DNA from 3 places in the Methylocella tundrae genome. Region 1 is predicted to be linked to each of the others. Evidence: riboswitches for the same ligand, from Rfam matches in the RefSeq annotation. Region 1 holds a riboswitch; each other region holds the start of a gene.

Region 1 (6,612 bases):
GCCGCTGATGCGCAAGCGCAGGAGAAAACCATCTTTCGCCAGCATCGGGGAGAGCGCGCCGGGGCACCAGCCTTTGCGCAATTCGGAGCGAATTAGCATGAAAGGCTTTTCCGCATCGATGCGAGAGTGTCGAGCGTGGAATTGCGCCGGCCTTGCCAGAAGCCGCGCCGCAGCGCCGCTTCAAAGCGGGCCAGGATGCAGAGCGCCGCTTTCGGGTTTTCAGCGACAAGAAAATCGCGCACGTCTGGATCGCCGCAGGTGGCGTCAAAAAGCAGCTCGAAATGCTGGCTCGAGACGGCGTCGCTCATGACGGCGAGCGTGAAAAGATGATCGACGGTCTCCGCGATCTCGGCGCCGCCACGATGGCCGTGGCGCATCTGGCCTCTGATCCAGCGCGGATTGCTGGCCCTGCCGCGCACGATCCGGGCGACTTCCTCGGGCAATGTTCGCACCTTTATCGCGCCGGGCCGCGTCGTCTCCACATGATAGATCGGCGCATCATTGCCAAGCAATTGCGCGGCCGCGGCGAAGCCGCCTTCATGATCGACGATCGCATCGGAGTCGAGAAGATCCTGTTCATCCTGGTCCTGCACATGGATCATTGCGTCGGCGCTTGCGACGCGCTCGGTAAAGCCGGGGCTCGCGATCCCTTCGCCGCGGGCGCCGCCATAGGCGTGCGAAGTCGCATCGAGATAGAGCTGGCCAAGTTCTTCGCGCGACAGCGTGGCGTCTGCGTCCATTGCGCGGGAAAGTCCGAGGCCATAGGCCGATGGCGCGGCGCCGAAGATGCGCGAAGGCGCGACGCCGGCCGCACGCCGCGCCGCCGCCAAAGGATTAGCCTCGTCATCTTCATCGATTTCAGAGACGGCGCGTACGGCCGAGTCGAAAAGCGCGATCTGGGCCGGAAAGACATCACGAAAGAGCCCCGAGATGCGCAGCGTCACGTCGACGCGGGGGCGGTCGAGTCTTGCCGGAGAGATGATCTCGAAACCGGTGACGCGGGAGGAGGCGTTGTCCCAGACCGGCTTGACGCCAAGCAAGGCCAACGCCTGCGCGAGATCATCGCCTCCGGTGCGCATGGTGGCGCTGGCCCAAAGATCCATGACGATTCTCTTTGGCCATTCGCCATTGTCCTGCGCATGGCGGCTCAGCACTTCCTGAGCGGCGCGCTGACCGATCTCCCAGGCGGTGCGGGTTGGAACCGCGCGCGGATCGACCCCATAGAGATTGCGGCCGGTCGGCAGCACGTCGATGCGTCCGCGCGATGGCGCGCCGCCAGGACCTGGCTGAACGAAACGCCCGTCGAGCGCCGCGAGCAGGCCTTCGCGTTCCGCCTCGGCGCAGCGATCAATCAGCGCAGATAGCGGCGCGGCGTCGCCTGCGCCATTGGCTTTCGCGAGCGTTGCGACGTTTGCGTCGCGAACCGCCGCCGCCGGCGCACGTCCAAACACATGCAAGCCATCGCCGATGCGCATATCCTTGAGATCGCAAAGCCATGCGTCGAGACGCTGCAAACCCCCTATAGGATCATCGTCATCATTGAGGCCGCAATCCTGCGCGAGGCCGGTCTCTTTGGCGCGGGCGAGAATGGCTTTGGCGAGCAGTCTGGCGCGCCTGCGATCCAGCATTTCGGCGCTTGCATATTCGTCGAGCAGAGCTTCTATTTCCTGCGCCGCGCCGTGGCTTTGCGCGGATGTTAAGGGCGGCGTCAGATGGCCGATGATCAGGGCGCTCAAGCGGCGCTTGGCCTGCGCCGCTTCGCCCGGATTATTGACGATAAAGGGATAGATCACTGGCGTCGCGCCAAGCACCGCCTCGGGCGCGCAGGCTTCGCTCAATGCAATGGCTTTGCCCGGCAGCCATTCGAGCGTGCCATGTGCGCCGCAGTGAATGATCGCGTGGATGCCGGCGACCCGACGCAGCCAGACATAGAAGGCGACATAGGCGTGGCGCGGCGCCAGGGCGACGTCATGATATTGCGCTTTGCGCTCGGCGCTCGATCCGCGATCGGGCTGCATGGCGACGTAGAAGTTTTGCGCGTGCAAAATTGGGAATGAAAAGAAGCCCTCGATGGCGTCTGGGTCAGAGGCGGGATCGCCCCATTGCGCGTTGAGCGTCTCGGTAAAGGGGCGCGGCATGTCGCGCAGCGCCTCTTCGTAATCGGCAAGGCTCAGGCGCGCTGTCTCAGCGCCAGATTCGAGGCTTCGCATGAGATGATCTTCGTGCGGCAAAGGTCCGATGGCGTAGCCCGCCTCGCGCAGCATTTCGGCGATCGACGCGACGCTCTTGGCCGTATCGAGACCCACAGCATAGCCGCCGCGTCCCGCCTTGCCCGGATAATCGGACAGGATGCAGGCGAGGCGGCGCTCAGCCGGAGCCGTCTTGCGCAAATCGACCCAGGCTGTTGCAAGGTCCGAGACGAATGCGACGCGTGAATCGCAGGCGGCGTGCACCAATGGCGTGAATTCAAGATCCGGCCGAGGCGACGCCTGCCTTTTGAAGGCGATCGCGCGCGTGATCAGGCGTCCATCCATCTCCGGCAGAACGACATTCATGGCGAGATCCGCGCCGCAAAGGCCGCGCGGGTCGGCTTTCCATTGTGCTTCGCCAGCGCCGGAGAAGATGACTTGCAGCACGGGGGCGTCGGCTTCATCGAGAACGCTGCCGCCTTCGTCGAGCCGCGCCGAGAAGGCCGTCGCGTTCAAAACCACATCGGGTTTTCCGCACGCAATCGTCTCGTGCAAGAATCTGACGGCTCCGACATCTTTGAGGCTCGTCACGAAAATGGGCTCGACGTCAAATCCGCGCGCGGCGAGCGCGTCGGCGAGCGCGATGATCGGCGCCGTATCGTCAACCAGCATATATGACCGATAAAATATAATGAGCGCGCGCCGCTTGGCCCCACGCGTCAGTCTGCGACCCGCCGTGAAGACGCCCGCGGCGGCAATAGTCTGCTTTACGCCCCATACGGCCGGCGCATCGAGGCGATGTTCGATCCAGTCGAGAACCGCTCCGATATTGCCCGCGCTGCCGCTTTGAAAGCGCGCAAAAATCTCTTTGAGGTCTTCGGCCGCCATGTTGGACGCCTCGGCCAGGCGTTGATCTTCCGCTGCGTCGCCCGGAATGATGGCGAGCAAGACGCCGTGCGCCCGCGCGATGCGGCAAAATTCCTCGACGCCGTAGCGCCAATAGTCGAGGCCGCCGAGCAGGCGGATCAGAATGAATCGCGATTTGGCGATGACTTTTTCGGCGTAAAGATCGATGGAATAGGGATGCTTGAGGACGGCGAGATTAGCCAGCCGAACGCTCATCGCGCCGCCGGGGCGAGACCGCGCGGCCGCCGCTACAGCGCCGAGATCGCTGTCGGAAAAGGAGAGGAACACCAAATCGGCCGGCGTCTGTGCAAGGTCGATGGCGGCTTCGGCCTCATCCAGCGATCGGCTTTCCGTCCGCAAAAGATGCATTCAGCGCTCCAGCATCCGCTTGATCGCGGCGGCGTCGAGGCCCTTTTTCCCAATGATCACGAGGCGCCCGCAGCGCGCCTCGCCCGACTCCCAGGGCCGGTCGAAACTATGCTGGAACCTGTTGCCGACGCCTTGCACGAGAAGGCGCATCGGCTTGCCGCGCGCCTCGACGAAACCCTTGATCCGCAGCACGTCGTGAGCCTCGGCGACAGCCTCCAGCCGGCGAATGAAAGGGGCGGCCTCGTCAATAGCGTCGACCTCCATGATAAGGCTTTCGAAGTCATCATGGTCGTGCTCGGCTTCTTCATCATGATGCGAGCGCCGGTTCGACACGTCATCTTCAGCGGCGGCGCCAAGGCCGAGCAGAACCCGCGCGTCGATCCGCCCCTGCTGCGACGCGATTACTTTCGTCGCGCGGGGCAGGAGCGCCTTGATGTCAGAAGCGATGCGGGCTTGCTCGGGCGCGGCGATGAGGTCGATCTTGTTCAAGACGATAAGGTCGGCGCACAGCAATTGGTCTTCAAAGACTTCTTCGAGGGGATTGTCATGGTCGATCGAGGGATCGGCTTGCCGCTGCAGCGCGAGCTTTTCTGGATCGTCAACGAAGCGGCCATCGGCGACGGCCGCTCCATCGACGACGGCGATGACGCCATCGACCGTCAATCGCGCGCGGACGCCCGGCCAGTCGAAAGCCTTGACGAGCGGCTTCGGCAGCGCGAGGCCGGATGTCTCGATGATGATATGTTCAGGCGGAGGATCGAGCGCGAGAAGCCTTTCGATGGCGGGAAGAAAATCATCCGCGACCGTGCAGCAGATACAGCCGTTGGCGAGTTCGATGATGCTGTCTTCCGCGCAAGCGAGATCGCCACAGCCCTTGAGGATATCGCCATCGACGCCGATGTCGCCGAACTCATTGATGATGAGGGCGAGACGGCGTCCTCCCGCGCTGGCGAGAATATGGCGGATCAGCGTCGTCTTTCCGGCGCCGAGGAAGCCGGTGACGATGGTCGCGGGAATGCGCGAAAGACGGCTGTGGGAGAGATCGTTCATCAAGCCCCGGTCCTTGAATTGCAAGGGGGCTTTTGCCGGCGGCTGTGGCGCAGCCGCCTTCGCCTGCGGGGGACCGCCGGCATCGATTGGGGCCGGAGCTCCCCGCCGGCCTATCCTCGATCGAACGGCAGGTTTCCTGGCTTGCGGATCGGCGTCGCATGCCGCCTTCCCAAGGGTTTTAGGCCCCCAGTGGCGTCCCGGCATGCGACTACCCGCTTACAGTTGCGGGGGCAGCTGTGGATTGGCGTTCTTCCGAACGCGGCGCCACATTCCCATTTACCCCTCGTATAGAGGGACCGTTACAGGCCAGACACTAGACGGAATGGGCGCTATGTCAATCGGAAGCCCCAGCCTCACTTGAAGCAGTCGTCGACCGTCTTTTCCCAGTCGGCCGGCTTCGCCTCGTGGTTGCTCGGCCGCTCGCGGCCCAATGCGCCGTCCGAGCGCGCCCGCAAATAGGTGTAAATGGGGTTGAGATAGCACATGACGTTCTTGTTTTCCCCGAACGAGGGCATCACCAGATCCTGCGCCGCGGTGACGTCACGCTTGCCGCCGATGATCGTTCCGAGCACCTGCTGGGTCGAGAGCGACTTCAAAGAATCGACGAGAGAGGGCGCATAGGAGGAGCCGAGGGCGTCCGGACCGTGGCACTGGAGGCAGTTGGCGCCGTACATGCGGTAACCGATGAAGGTGTACCAGTCGACTTTGCCGTCCTTGCCGATCTTGTAGGTCGGGTTGCCGTCTTTATCAAAATATTGCCCGTCCGTCGAACTGACGGGCGTTGGGTCACCGGCTCCATCAGAGCGAGCCGCGCTCGCGGCGACGACAAAACCGCCGGCGAGCAGGCAGCGAAGCAGAGCCGTTATCTTCATCCTTGATCCTCCCATAGCCCGCAGCGGGCTTCGTTTTTTGACCGGCCGACGGCATAAGTCGAAACATCGACATCGGCCAAGCACGATTGTGTGACGAGAAAAAGCAAACTTGCCAAGCTGCAATAAGGTCGCAACCCGCGCCCGCGATCTTTAATGTATGAATCACGAAAAGGCGGCCGCCGTTTTGTCTGCGGTCATCGTCGCCTTTGCAACAGGCTTTGACGGGACGGCTGCGTTGAGCGAATTATCGGATGAGGCGAAAGCCTCGCGCCACCGTGAAAAAATGCAAAAGCGCAAGGCCGTTCAGGACGCCGAGGTCGCCGGCAAAGCCATCACCGGAAAAGGACTCCTGATCGTCCACACCGGCGCCGGCAAGGGCAAGTCGACGGCGGCCTTCGGACTTTTGCTGCGCGCGCTCGGCCATGGCTGGCGATGCGGCGTCGTGCAATTCATCAAAGGAGCCTGGGAGACTGGCGAGCGCGACATGTTCCGCCGCTTTCCCGATCTCGTCGCCTGGCATTCGATGGGGGAGGGGTTTACCTGGGAGACCCAGGATCGCGCGCGCGACGTGGCCGCGGCCGAAGCGGCCTGGGCGAAAGCGCTGGACCTCATGGCCGATCCCGCGATCAAGCTGATCGTTCTCGATGAGCTGAACATTGCGCTCCGCTATGATTACCTGCCGCTCGCGATGGTCGTCGCGGAGCTTAGCGGCCGCAGACCCGACCTCCATGTCATCGTCACGGGCCGCAACGCCAAGGCGGAGCTCATCGCGGCCGCCGACCTCGTCACCGAAATGAGTTTGGTCAAGCATCATTTCTCGGCTGGCGTCAAAGCGCAGCAGGGCATCGAGTTTTGATGCGGCGCGCAAAAGTCCTGATGCTGCAGGGGACCGGGTCCGACGTCGGCAAATCGCTGATCGTCGCCGGTCTCTGCCGCGCTTATCGCAACCGCGGCCTCAAAGTCCTGCCTTTCAAGCCGCAGAACATGTCGAACAATGCCGCCGTCACCGCGGACGGAGGCGAGATTGGCCGCGCTCAGGCGCTGCAGGCGCTGGCTTGCGGCGCCGTGGCGAGCGTCGACATGAACCCGGTGCTGCTCAAGCCGCAAAGCAACATTGGCGCGCAGGTGGTGCTGCGCGGGCGCGTCGTCGGGACCGCCGCGGCGCGTGAGTATCAGGACTGGAAGCCGAAGCTGCTGGCCCCCGTTCTCGAAAGCTTCGAGCGCCT
Region 2 (5,899 bases), on a different replicon from region 1:
GATAAGCTATACTTATCGATGGTGATAAACTCCGGAAACGGCTTCCCGGGTGACGGAAGCGATGTCTTCATTCGCTTCCTTTTAACTATTTTTACTTTATTTATCAATATGCTTTAAATTATCAAGGGACGCTGGGGCCGGCTTGACGTTTAAGAGTCCAGCCGAAGCGGGCAACGGACCCTTAGCCTTCCGATCAAGTGGCCCAAGGGACCAAATGAGGCGCATCAACGGAAAATCGCGATCCCGCGATCTGTCCCCATGAAGGAGGAGCCGGAACCGGCGCCCTCTCTTGCCGATTTCGAAGGCTCGTCTTAGACTCTCCTGATCAGAAAGGATCCCCCCATGGGCGCGATTTTTGATCGTCCGCAAATTCCGACGAAGCATCGCTTTGATGTCGATGCCTATTACAAATTGGCCGAGGCCGGCATTTTACCAAACCCCCATCGCGTCGAACTCATCGACGGGGAGATTATCGATTTGAATGCGATTGGCAGTCCGCATGCCGCAATCACGACGCGTCTTACCCGGCAGTTCATCCGCGCGGTCGGGGACCTCGCCATTATCAGCGTTCAAAACCCGCTTCGCCTCGATTCCTATAACGAGCCAGAACCCGATCTCCTGGTGCTGCGGCCGCGCGCCGATGATTATCAGGCGAATCATCCCGGCGCGGCTGACGTTCTGCTCTTGATCGAAGTCTCAGAAACCTCACTCGGCCATGATCGCGGGCGCAAGCTGGCGCTTTACGCGAAATTCGGCGTCCCCGAGGTCTGGATCGTCGACATCGCGGGAGCGGCCGTCGAAGTCTGCCGCCAGCCCAAGGACGGCGCCTATGTTTCGCAGGAGCGCCGGACCAGCGGCATGCTCGCGCCGGCTCTCGTCAAGGGAATAGAAATCGACGTCGCCGCGCTGCTCGCGTGAGGCGCGCCAATGCCGCGGCCGATGCGTCGGCCGAGTGTTGGCGCGGACTTGGCGAGGGGCGCTTGCTGGATGCGCTGAAGGCGCCGCTCGCCGCCGCCGAGGATGCGCTGGCCCGCCTCGACGAGCGCGTCCGCGCGAGCCAGATTCGAGAGGGGTTCGTTAGCCGGTCGCATTTTGGGGACGCCTGCGCCAGCCTCTGGCTCGCCGGCGAGCTCGTCATGCTCGAGGACCTCGTGCTGCACGACGCCCGCATGGACATAAGGTCGCCGACCCACGAGGTGACCCGCGCCCAGGCGGTGCTGCGGACGCGCCGCCAGATCGCCGGGGCCGCGCCGGACTGGGCTTTGAGCCCGGACGGCCTCAAAATTTTGCGCGGCGATAGCGAAAGCAGGACGGAAGAAGCGACCCGGGTAGGGGAGGGGCTGGATGGCGCCGACGCGGCGGCGCTGGAATTGCCCGGCGGCGCCGATCCGCTCGCCGGCGAACTCGCCGCGCTCGAGCGCGCGCTCAACCGCAGCGACAAACTCCTCGCTGGCGACGCCGCCCGGGCGAGGGGCCCGCGCGACCCGCTCATCTATGATCCCGATTGGGAGGGTGACGAGAAGCTGGAGGCCTGGCGGCGCGCCGGCGCCGCGGCGCCGGCCGAACCGCCGCTTCTGGCCGCAGCCCTGCTGTGGGACGCCTGGGAGACCAACCCGCCGCTCGAGCGCCAGGCCTGGCTCGGCGCTCTGCTCGTCGCGGCGACGCTGCGGGCGCGCCAGAAAACCCGGGCGCATCTTTGCTGCGTGAATTCGGCGCTGAAGCTCGTTCCGCGTGAGCGGCGCCGGTCCAGGGACCGCACAGTCCGGCTCACCGCCTTTTTGGAGGCGATCGCGGCCGGCGCGGAGGCCGGGATGGCCGACCACGACCGCTGGCTGCTGGCGCGGCGGCGCCTCGAGGGCAAGCTGAAGGGCCGCCGCTGCTCATCCCGACTGCCCACCCTCGTGGAGTTCATGCTGGCGCGGCCGATCGCCTCGGCCGGCATGATCGCCGCCGCGCTCGGCGTCACCCCGCGGGCGGCGCAGGACATGGTCGCCGAACTCGGCCTGCGCGAAATGACCGGCCGCGGCCGCTACCGGGCCTGGGGCATCTTGTGACGATCTTTGGCGGCTGTCCGCTTCCTTGTCGATTCGCGCCGGGCGTCGACGCCGATCGGCGCGTCAAGACCGCGTTGCGGTTCATCGAAGCGAGGTCGCTGCATCATGCATTTTACCTCGGGAGTTTCGCCGGCGGCCTTGACCCGGACGAGCGCCGCAAGGCGGTCAACTCGTTTCAGATCGGGCTTTCGCACGGGATCGCAGGCAAGCTGAAAAGCATGAAAGCCGAGCGCGACGCGGCCAATAAAATATCGTCCGGACGCGATCTCGCGCCGTTGAAGACATCCGTCATCGACGACGAAATGGCGAAACTCGAATTGTCGTTCGAGGCCAGAAGCCGGGCGCGCAGAAAGTAGATTTTGGTCGACGCCTATGAAGCCGGGCAAGTCGCCGGACGCCGCTTCGAGGTCAGGGCCGCCGTCGAGACGGGCGCCGCCGACGCGTAACCCGGTTAGGCCGCGTTTTGACTGTTGCGGCCGGGGCCGAAACATCCTTTTGATGGGCCCAGTCGGCAGCGGCGCTTGGCGACCGACATCTCGCACTATCTCCAAACCGAGGCAACGCTGAGCCGAACGCCCACAGCGGCGATGGCGTCGTAGACATAATCACATAAGGATATCCTTATATTTGCCTTGACTTGGATCGAGCCGTGCCGGTAAGTTGATTTCGCCACGGTTCTCTGAGCCCCCCGGGGGCGTCAGAGCTAAGAGGGAATCCGGTGCGCCGCAAGGCAATGCCGGAGCTGCCCCCGCAACTGTAAGCGGCGAGCCGAAGTCCACCATGCGTCACTGAGGCCGATCGGCTTCGGGAAGGCCGGACGGAGGCGACGACCCGTGAGCCAGGAGACCTGCCGCGGCGCCATATCGTCCCTGGGCGGGGTGTCCCGGTGGTTCGCGTGCGATCCGCCGGCATTTCGCTGGCGGCTGCTCAGCGTCCGCTTTGGCCTTTGCCCCCAAACATTTTGGGGTAAGCCGATGTCTATTCCTTCTCTTCCCGTCAGTACGCTCGGAACGCCGCGAATCGGTCCGCGCCGCGAACTCAAATTCGCGTTGGAAAGCTTCTGGTCCGGCAAATCCGGCGAGGCTGCGCTGCTTGAGGCCGCGGCAGGTCTTCGCGCCGCCAACTGGGCGCGTCAGCGCGCGCTCGGCGTAACGAACATTCCGTCGAATGATTTCTCTCTATACGATCACGTGCTGGACACGAGCGTCATGGTGGGCGCCATACCGGACGCTTACGGCTGGAACGGCGGCAAGGTCTCGCTTGCAACCTACTTCGCCCTTGCGCGAGGATCCGAAGGCGAGACCCAAGGCGCGGCCTGCGCCAGCGGCTGCGGCGCCCATTCGCATGGCGTTCCAGCGCTCGAAATGACCAAGTGGTTTGACACCAACTATCATTATCTGACGCCTGAATTTACGAAGGGGCAGGTCTTCACGCTCGCCTCGACGAAACCGGTCGATGAATATGTCGAGGCGAAGGCGCTTGGCTATCAAACCCGCCCCGTCCTCCTGGGGCCGGTGACTTTTCTCAAGCTTGGCAAGAGCAAGGATCCGGCTCTCGATCCGCTGTCTTTGCTCGCCAACCTGCTGCCGGTCTATGTCGATGTCCTGCGCCGCCTCAAGGCCAATGGCGCCGAATGGGTTCAGATCGACGAGCCCTGTCTCGTTCTCGATCTCGACGACGCGACGCGGCAGGCGTTGCGCGCGGCTTACGGCATGTTCGCCCACGCATCGCCCGCGCTGAAGCTCATGCTGACCTCATATTTCGGCGGCCTCGGCGATAATCTCGCCGATGCGCTCGCTCTCCCGGTCGCCGGCCTCCATCTCGACCTCGTGCGTGCGCCGGAGCAGCTCGACGCTGTTCTCGCGCGGGCGCCGCGCGGCCTTGTTCTGTCCCTGGGCGTGATCGACGGCCGCAACATCTGGCGGGCGAACATTCCCTCGATCCTCGATCGCCTCGCGCCAGTCGTCGCCAAGCGAGGGCCGGATCATATCGAGATTGCGTCATCCTGTTCGCTGTTGCACGTTCCGATCGACCTTGATCTCGAGACGGACCTCGACCCCGACCTGAAGAACTGGCTCGCCTTCTCCGTGCAGAAAATGGGCGAGCTTGCGACGCTCGGCAGGGCGCTCGCCGGCGGTGGAGATGCTATCGCCGCGACGATCGCCGATTCGGCCAGAGCCTTCGCCGCCCGTGCGGCGTCAAAGAAAGTGCATGATCCGGCGGTCGCGGCCCGCATCGCTGCAATCGCGCGTCAGATGGCTGAGCGGGCGAGCCCGTTTGAGATTCGCCGCGAATGGCAGCGGCGCGCGCTCGATCTGCCGGATTTCCCAACAACGACGATCGGCTCCTTCCCGCAGACGCCGGAAGTGCGCAAGGCGCGCGCCGCTCACGCCAAGGGAGCGCTCACGGATGCGGACTACGACGCATTCCTGCGCGCGGAGACGAAAGAAGCGGTGCGCTGGCAGGAGGAAATCGGCCTGGACGTGCTCGTGCATGGCGAGTTCGAGCGCAACGATATGGTGCAGTATTTCGGAGAACAGCTCTCAGGCTACGTGTTTACCCAACACGGCTGGGTGCAAAGTTACGGCTCCCGCTATGTCCGTCCTCCGATCATCTTCGGCGACGTGTCGCGCCCGAAACAAATGACCGTCGCGTGGTCGACCTACGCGCAATCGCTGACGAAGCGGCCGATGAAGGGAATGCTCACCGGCCCGGTGACGATGATGCAATGGTCCTTCGTCCGCGATGATCTTCCAAGGTCTGAGGTCTGCCGCCAGATCGCGCTGGCGCTGCGGGACGAAGTAACCGATCTCGAGGCCGCGGGCATCCGGATCATCCAGATCGACGAGCCGGCGATTCGCGAAGGCTTGCCTCTGCGGCGCGCCGACTGGCCGGCCTATCTCGCCTGGGCGGTGGAATGCTTCCGGCTCGCCGCTTCGGGCGTAAGAGACGACACGCAGATCCACACGCATATGTGCTATTCGGAGTTTAACGACATCATCCAGTCCATCGGCGCCATGGACGCCGACGTGATCTCAATCGAAACCTCGCGCTCGAAAATGGAGTTGCTCGACGCCTTTGTCGCCTATCGCTATCCGAACGAAATCGGCCCGGGCGTCTACGATATTCATTCGCCGCGCGTGCCGCCTGTCGGCGAGATGACCGAACTCCTCGTCAAGGCGACGAAGAGCCTGACGCCTGACCAGATCTGGGTCAATCCTGACTGTGGCCTCAAAACCCGCAAATGGGAAGAGGTGCGTCCCGCGCTCGTCAACATGGTCGCAGCCGCGAAGGACGTGCGCGCGGCGCTCGCGAAGGCAGCGGAATGAACGGTCCCAGGCAGGATCGCGGCTAAGAAATCGTGCACGAGATCCCGGCGGAGGACGTCCGCCGCCGGGATTGGCGCCGCTCATTCCCATGAGAGGGCGCCGCCGTTTTGATATTCGATGACGCGCGTCTCGAAGAAGTTCTTCTCCTTCTTGAGATCCATAACCTCGGACATCCACGGAAACGGATTGTCCGTCTCGGCGAAAACAGGCGCAAGGCCGAGTTGGGCGCAGCGACGATTGGCGATGAAGCGCATATATTGCTCGCATAAAGTCGCGTTGAGGCCGAGGAAGCCGCGCGGCATCGTATCGCGGCCGTAGGCGGCTTCGAGTTCCGCCGCATCCCGCAACATGCCGCGCGCTTCATCCTGAAACGGCCTTGTCCAGAGATGCGGGTTCTCCGCCTTGATCTGGTTGATGACGTCGATGCCGAAGTTGAGATGGATGCTCTCGTCGCGCAGAATATATTGGTACTGCTCCGCGACGCCAACCATCTTGTTGCGCCGGCCAAGCGACAGG
Region 3 (6,612 bases), on a different replicon from region 1:
GGGCGGGATCGACCCTTGCTTCCGACCAGTCGAGCATGGTGGAATCTCCGGATTCGCTGATCATTGGCAGGCCTCGCAGGAGGGATCGTCGATCGCGCATGAGGCGGGCGCGGACAGAATGATCTGATCGGGCGCGGCGGCGACGGGCGCGATCGCCGACACCGCGTTAAGCTTGCCGTCCGTGCCCTTCAGCGTCGATTTTTCGACATGGGTGGCGGAGCGCGAGCGCAGATAATAGGTCGTCTTCAGCCCGCGCCTCCAGGCGAGCCGATAGAGCGCATCGAGCTTTTTGCCAGAGGGGTTCGCGATGTAGAGATTGAGCGATTGCGCCTGGTCGATCCATTTCTGGCGTCGCGCGGCAGCCTCGATGAGCCAGGACGAATCGATCTCGAAAGCCGTTGCATAAAGGGCTTTGAGATCGTCCGGCGCGCGGTCGATTTCGCCGAGGCTCCCGTCGAAATACTTAAGGTCCGAGACCATCACCTCGTCCCACAGCCCCCTCGCCTTCAGGTCATGCACGAGAGCGGCGTTCACGACCGTGAAGTCGCCCGACATGTTCGATTTGACGTAAAGGTTCTGATAAGCGGGCTCGATCGACTGGGCGACGCCACAGATATTCGAGATGGTCGCGGTCGGCGCGATCGCCATCGTGTTCGAATTGCGCATGCCGACGGATTTTACGCGCTCGCGCAGCGCCGCCCAATCGAGAGCAGCGGAACGATCAAGGTCCAATTCGCCCCGCGCGGCGGCCAGCAACTCAATGCTGTCGATCGGCAATATGCCTTTCGACCAGAGCGAGCCCTCAAAACTTGGGTAGCGCCCGCGCTCGGCGGCGAGGCCGACCGACGCCGAAACGGCGTGGAAGCTGATCGCCTCCATGCTCTCGTCGGCGAAGCGAATGGCCTCATCCGAGGCGTAGGGAAGCCGCAGGATTTGCAAGGCGTCCTGGAATCCCATCAGGCCGAGCCCAACGGGACGATGGTGGAGGTTGGAGCGGCGCGCCTCGGGAATCGTGTAGAAATTGACATCGATCACATTGTCGAGCATTCGCATCGCGATCCTGATCGTGCGCGCCAGACGCTCGTGGTCCAGCCCCGCCGCCGACACATGCGCCGCGAGATTGACCGAGCCGAGATTACAGACAGCTACTTCGTCGTCGGAAGTATTCAGCGTGATCTCGGTGCAGAGATTGGAGGAGTGCACGATGCCTGCATGACCTTGCGGTGAACGGATGTTGCAAGGGTCCTTGAACACAATCCAGGGATGGCCGGTTTCGAACAGCATGGTCAGAATGCGCCGCCAGAGATCAGCGGCGCGAATTTGCTTGAAGATGCTGATCTCGCCACGGGAGGCCTTCGCCTCATAGGATTCATAAGCCGCCTTGAAAGCGGGGCCATAGAGATCATGGAGATCGGGCGTCTCGTCTGGCGAGAAGAGCGTCCAGTTTGCGTCGGCCTCCACGCGCTGCATGAACAGATCCGGTACCCAGTTCGCCGTATTCATGTCGTGGGTGCGGCGACGGTCGTCGCCGGTGTTTTTGCGAAGGTCGAGAAATTCCTCAATGTCGATATGCCAGGTTTCGAGATAGGCGCAGACGGCGCCCTTGCGCTTGCCGCCCTGATTGACGGCGATCGCCGCATCATTGGCCACCTTGAGGAAAGGGACGACGCCCTGGCTCTCGCCGTTGGTGCCCTTGATATGCGCGCCAAGGCCGCGCACGCGTGTCCAGTCATTGCCGAGTCCGCCGGAATATTTGGCCAGCAGCGCATTGTCCTTGATCGATTTGAAGATGCCGTCGAGATCGTCGGGCACGCTCGTCAGAAAGCAGGAGGAGAGCTGCGGCCGCGGCGCGCCGGCGTTGAACAGCGTGGGCGTCGACGTCATGAAATCGAATGACGACAGCAGATCGTAGAACTCTATGGCCCTCGCCTCGCGATCGATTTCGCGCAGGGCGAGACCCATCGCGACGCGCATGAAGAAAGCCTGGGGCAGTTCGAAACGCGCACCGCGCACATGCAGGAAATAGCGATCGTAGAGCGTTTGCAGGCCGAGATAGTCGAATTGAAGATCGCGCTCCGGCCGCAAGGCGCCGGCGAGGCGCGCGAGATCGAAGCGGGCAAGTTCGGGGTCGAGCCGTTCCGCCGCGACGCCGACCCGGACGTAGGCGTGAAAATAATCGGCGTATCGCGCCGCCATCTCGGCTTGCGTCGCCTCTACCGGCTGGCCCGCGACGAAGGTCAGGGCCTCGCGCCGCAATTTGTCGAGCAACAGCCGCGCGCTGACCTTGGCGTAGTTCGGCTCGGTTTCGATGAGCGTGCGGGCGGCGAGGATCGGCGCCAGCGCCAGCTCCTCCCGGCTGACGCCGTCATAGAGGTTGCGTTGGGCCTCCGCGAGTATCGCATCGGCCGAAACGCCTTCAAGTTCGGCGCAAGCCTCCTCGATGACGCCGGCGAGGCGTGCGGCGTCGATCGTGGCGAGGGATCCGTCCGCAGCCTTCATCCGGAAAGCTGACGCCGCCGCCGGCTCGCCGGCGCTCGCCTTGGCGCGTTCGCGGGCGCGCTCCTCGCGATAGAGCACATAAGCGCGGGCGACCTTGTGATGCTCGCCGCGCATCAGGGCAAGCTCGACCTGGTCCTGCACATCCTCGATATGGAAGGTGCGCCCCGCGTCCACGCGACGGGTAAGCCCCGCGACGACCTGGTTCGTCAGCCCAGCGACGATGTCGTGCACGCGGCGCGACGCGGCGGCGGCGCCCCCCTCGACGGCGAGAAACGCCTTGGCAAGCGCAACTGCGATCTTCGACGGATCGAATGGCGTGACGACGCCGTTGCGGCGAATGACCTGATAACCCGGCTCGGCCGATGGTTTCGGCGCCGGCGGAGCTGGATGCGCGGCGCCCGTGGCGCGCGTGGTTTCGATCGTGAGAGACATCGGCTTGAACCCCAAACGTTGGGGGCAAAGGCCGAGCGGACGCGTGCAGGACGGCGGGCGCGGGCGCCCGATGCAAGCGAACCACCGGGACACCCCGCCCAGGGACGATACGGCGTCGCGGCAGGTCTCCTGGCTCGCGGGTCGTCGCCTCGGTCCTGCCTTCCCGAGATCGCATCGATCTCAGTGACAAATGGTGGACTTCGGCTCACCGCTTACAGTTGCGGGGGCAGCTCCGGCGTTGCGTGGCCCTGGATAGAGACCTCGCGCACCGGATTCCCTCTTAGCCCTCGATCTTGCGACTCGAGAGACCGTGACTACTAGATATGGTGGCAACTTTTGAGAATGGCGTCAATATCTATGATGCAATCAAGCGCCCGTCACGGATCATCGAGGTTTTTCTCTTTCCGTCGCAGCGTGTGCCCGGCCTCGCGCAGGCGATCGCGCTCTTCGTCCGGACGATCGGCGCCGACGCCCCAATCGAGCGCATCGTCCTGCGCATAGCGTATGCCGAGCGCGAAAGCGATCTCGGCCTTGGTCAATTCGGCGCCGAGATAGAAGGCGTGTCCGCCATCGGTCTAGACGTCGAGGTCGGAAACAGCGAGAAAGCGCCTTTCGCGATATGATGACCGTCACGATTATAGATATGCACGCCATCGACCGCAGTAGTGATGCGGAACTTCGAGGCCCGAGCGAGCGAGCCGTCGGCCGGGCAGACGTTGCTGGAAACTGTCATCGGAGCAATGCTCACGGCGCAAGCTGCTCCACAATCGGAATACGACAAGCTGCACAAAACCATGTTGGCGATTGCGCGCGATGACAAGATCTGCAGCCGACTGATAACGGATCCGGGCGTTGGCCCCGTCGTGGCGATCAGGTTCAAGACGGCCGTCGACGAACCGAGACGTATTTAAAGATCGAAGGGTGCGGCCCGTTGTTCGGACTGACGCCGAAGAAATTCCAATCGGGCGAGACGGACGTAACAGGAGGGATCACGCGCGTTGGCGACAGGATGGTTTCTACACTACACACCATTGTAGGCGAGTTTGCGCGCGATAATGCAATCTTATCGGACATTTCTAGCGCAAGACAAGCGCGGCGGAAATGCGCCATTTTACTCGCCATAAGCGCCGCCATGCGTTAGCCTGCCGGCATGGCGCCACGTCCCCGAATCAGCCTCGCCGCCCCGCCGGCCTTCCCCCCTTTCCCCAGCTGGGCGAGGAGTTTTGCGAGCCAAAACTCCGAGGGGAGACCGCGCCAAGGTGCGGGCGAGGGGAGGATCGACGCGAGGCGTCGATCCGAGGAGAGGGGTTTTGCAGACAAAAACGGCGCGGCGGGGCAGGCCGCCTCGGGAGAAGACGTTGCGGAGGCCGCCTTCCGCGCCGGCGCGGCGCTCGCCGCGCTGCATCCAATCGCCCGCGCCGAACACCCGCTCGGCGCCCTCTGGCGCCAGCGCCTGGCGCTCGCCTGCGCCGCGGTCCTCGCGCGGCAGGGCGGGCGCACGGAAGACGAGGCCGCGCTGCGCGACGCCTGGTATCTGCGCCGCGACGGCGACGATCCCGGGCCCGCCGGCCGCATCCTCAAAGCCTGGCGACGCCTCGGCGAGCCCGGCGCCATGCAAACCGACGACTGGACGCTTCGGCTGCCGGTCCTGCTCGAATTGCGCCGCGACGATGTGTTTGAGGACGTCGTCGCGATCGCCGCCGGGCTCGCCAAAGGGCAGGGGAGCGCCGTCGCCGCCGCCGCCGAGATCGCGGCGGTCACCCTACGCTTGCGGCCGGACGCCGAGGCGCTCGCCCTGTGGCTCGCCGACGCCGTGCTGGCGCATCGCCTGAACTGGCCGGCGCCTGTCCCGATGATCGCCGGCGAGATGCGGCGAAGCGATCTTTCCCGCGCGACGCAGCGGCAGGGCGACGGCGGTTGGCTCGCCGCATGCTCGCTCGCCTATTCCCGCGCGGCCGCCGTCGCCGCGGACCGCTACGCCGAGCTCGCCCGCCGCGCCGAGCGGCTCCTTGCGGTTGCGCCGCAACTGCGCGGCAAGGATGCGGATCTGATGATCGCCATCCTGATTGGCGAGGACGCGCAAGCCGCCAGGACCGGAAAGACCGTGACCGACCGTTCGAGCCGTCGGCTGTTCGATCGCCTCGTCGCGCTCGGCGCCGTGCGCGAACTGACCGGCCGGCCGACCTTCCGGCTTTACGGGCTCTAGCGATGGCCCGGCGCGCCAAACTCGAAACTGCGCTCGATGCGGAGCTCGCCGACCTGCCGCCCGAACTGAGATGGCGCGAATGGATGGGCCGGGTCGAAGCCGTGATTTTCGCCGCGTCCGAGCCCGTGACGCGGGAGGTTCTTGCCCGCGTCGTCGGCCGCGACTGCAATCTCGATCTTCTCATCGCGGACATTCGAGACGAGCTGCGCGGCCGGCCGTACGAATTGGCCTCGGTCGCCGGCGGGTGGCAGCACCGCACGAAGAAAGGGTTCGCGGACGCGATCCATGCCGCAGCAGGGAGCGGCGCCGGCGTTCGGCCGCTGTCGCGGTCGGAATCTCTTGTGCTGATGGCGATCGCCTATTTTCAGCCGATCGCGCGCGGCGAGCTCTCGGAATTTTTCGGCAAGGAGGTCAGCCGCGACCTCATCGGCGGCCTGCGCGCCATGGGCCTCATCGCCGCGGGGCCGCGCAGCCCGCGCCCCGGCGCCCCCTACGCCTTCGTGACGACGAAAGAATTTCTGGCGCAGTTCGGCTTCGAGTCTCTGCGCGACCTGCCCGACATCGAGATGCTGGAGGACGCCGGCCTGCTCGGCAAAGATAAGCTCCTGGCCGGGGCGTTTCCAATCTCACGCAATGACGAATTGGGTGATTTTGAAGGCGAGGACATCGATGCGTCGCCCGCGTTAAGCCGATAGCGAGGGTTCGAGGATTTCGAGGAAGACGTTTGAATCCCTCCGGCTCCGCCACATTGTCTAAAACGGCCCTATTGACGAACGACTTACCGCCGAAAGCCGCCGATAGCCGTCTTTCGGATGGGGTGTTTGTTTGGAGACGGTCGGCATGCCCGTGCATGGATGGATCACTGCATCCAGAGGCAGTTCAGGCCTGATTTAATCCGGGTATTATTGACGATTAAATTCTACCCGGGTATTAATTGCGCCGTCCTTTTTAGATGAGCGCTTCATGACCGATCTCCTGTCAAAACCCTGCACGGCATTCGAAGATCACAGATTGCAGCTCTCGGGTCCCTTGGCTGATGTCGCCATCGCCGTTAGACGGTCGGCCGAGAAGGGGACGGCGAGCGCAATTGTGAATAAGCATGGAATAAGGGCTCTGACACATATTTGGTGCACGTCATCCTGCTCCGATCAGGCGAGCTTCGAGTAGGTCGAGTTTTGCGCGTCCATACATCTGCCGTTTCACGAGTTTGAGCTTGGTGATCTGGCCTTCGGTTTGGCCGTTGGACCAGTGCGACGCGATGGCGGCGCCTATCGCGCTCTTGTCCTTCGCGACGCCCTTGGCAAACGACGTGACCAGACTTGATTTCGCACGTTCGATCCACGGGGCGAGTTCCTCGCCAGCGCGCTTGCGGATCATCGCATGGAACGCATTGATGACGGCTCGCGCTTCGATCAGCGGCGCGACCCCGCCTTCGATCGCGGCGATGGTCACGGTCTCCGACTTCGTGAGATTGT

Evidence for each region. Region 1 has a riboswitch for cobalamin ahead of cobW (cobalamin biosynthesis protein CobW). Riboswitches for the same ligand answer to the same signal wherever they lie in the genome.
Region 2: it holds a riboswitch for cobalamin, as region 1 does, so the genes downstream of both, metE (5-methyltetrahydropteroyltriglutamate--homocysteine S-methyltransferase) here and cobW (cobalamin biosynthesis protein CobW) in region 1, are expected to answer to the same signal.
Region 3: it holds a riboswitch for cobalamin, as region 1 does, so the genes downstream of both, SIN04_RS00955 (ribonucleoside-diphosphate reductase subunit alpha) here and cobW (cobalamin biosynthesis protein CobW) in region 1, are expected to answer to the same signal.

The regions. Positions count from the first base shown of each region.
Region 1 covers NZ_CP139089.1:1,859,119-1,865,730, reverse strand. Annotated here, with positions in the region: gene cobG (precorrin-3B synthase) at 1-99, opposite strand, end outside; gene cobN (cobaltochelatase subunit CobN) at 93-3,464, opposite strand; gene cobW (cobalamin biosynthesis protein CobW) at 3,465-4,514, opposite strand; cobalamin riboswitch at 4,624-4,830, opposite strand; gene SIN04_RS11005 (c-type cytochrome, methanol metabolism-related) at 4,868-5,386, opposite strand; gene cobO (cob(I)yrinic acid a,c-diamide adenosyltransferase) at 5,670-6,242, shown strand; gene SIN04_RS10995 (cobyric acid synthase) at 6,263-6,612, shown strand, end outside.
Region 2 covers NZ_CP139087.1:198,266-204,164, reverse strand. Annotated here, with positions in the region: gene SIN04_RS00980 (Uma2 family endonuclease) at 343-918, shown strand; gene SIN04_RS00975 (RHE_PE00001 family protein) at 981-2,054, shown strand; gene SIN04_RS00970 (hypothetical protein) at 2,051-2,410, shown strand; cobalamin riboswitch at 2,710-2,923, shown strand; gene metE (5-methyltetrahydropteroyltriglutamate--homocysteine S-methyltransferase) at 3,029-5,383, shown strand; gene SIN04_RS00960 (ribonucleotide-diphosphate reductase subunit beta) at 5,464-5,899, opposite strand, start outside.
Region 3 covers NZ_CP139087.1:190,993-197,604, reverse strand. Annotated here, with positions in the region: gene SIN04_RS00960 (ribonucleotide-diphosphate reductase subunit beta) at 1-37, opposite strand, end outside; gene SIN04_RS00955 (ribonucleoside-diphosphate reductase subunit alpha) at 61-2,931, opposite strand; cobalamin riboswitch at 3,034-3,259, opposite strand; gene SIN04_RS00950 (hypothetical protein) at 3,255-3,554, shown strand; gene SIN04_RS00945 (hypothetical protein) at 3,600-3,842, shown strand; gene SIN04_RS00940 (DUF1403 family protein) at 4,082-5,137, shown strand; gene scpB (SMC-Scp complex subunit ScpB) at 5,140-5,832, shown strand; gene SIN04_RS00930 (ISL3 family transposase) at 6,272-6,612, opposite strand, start outside.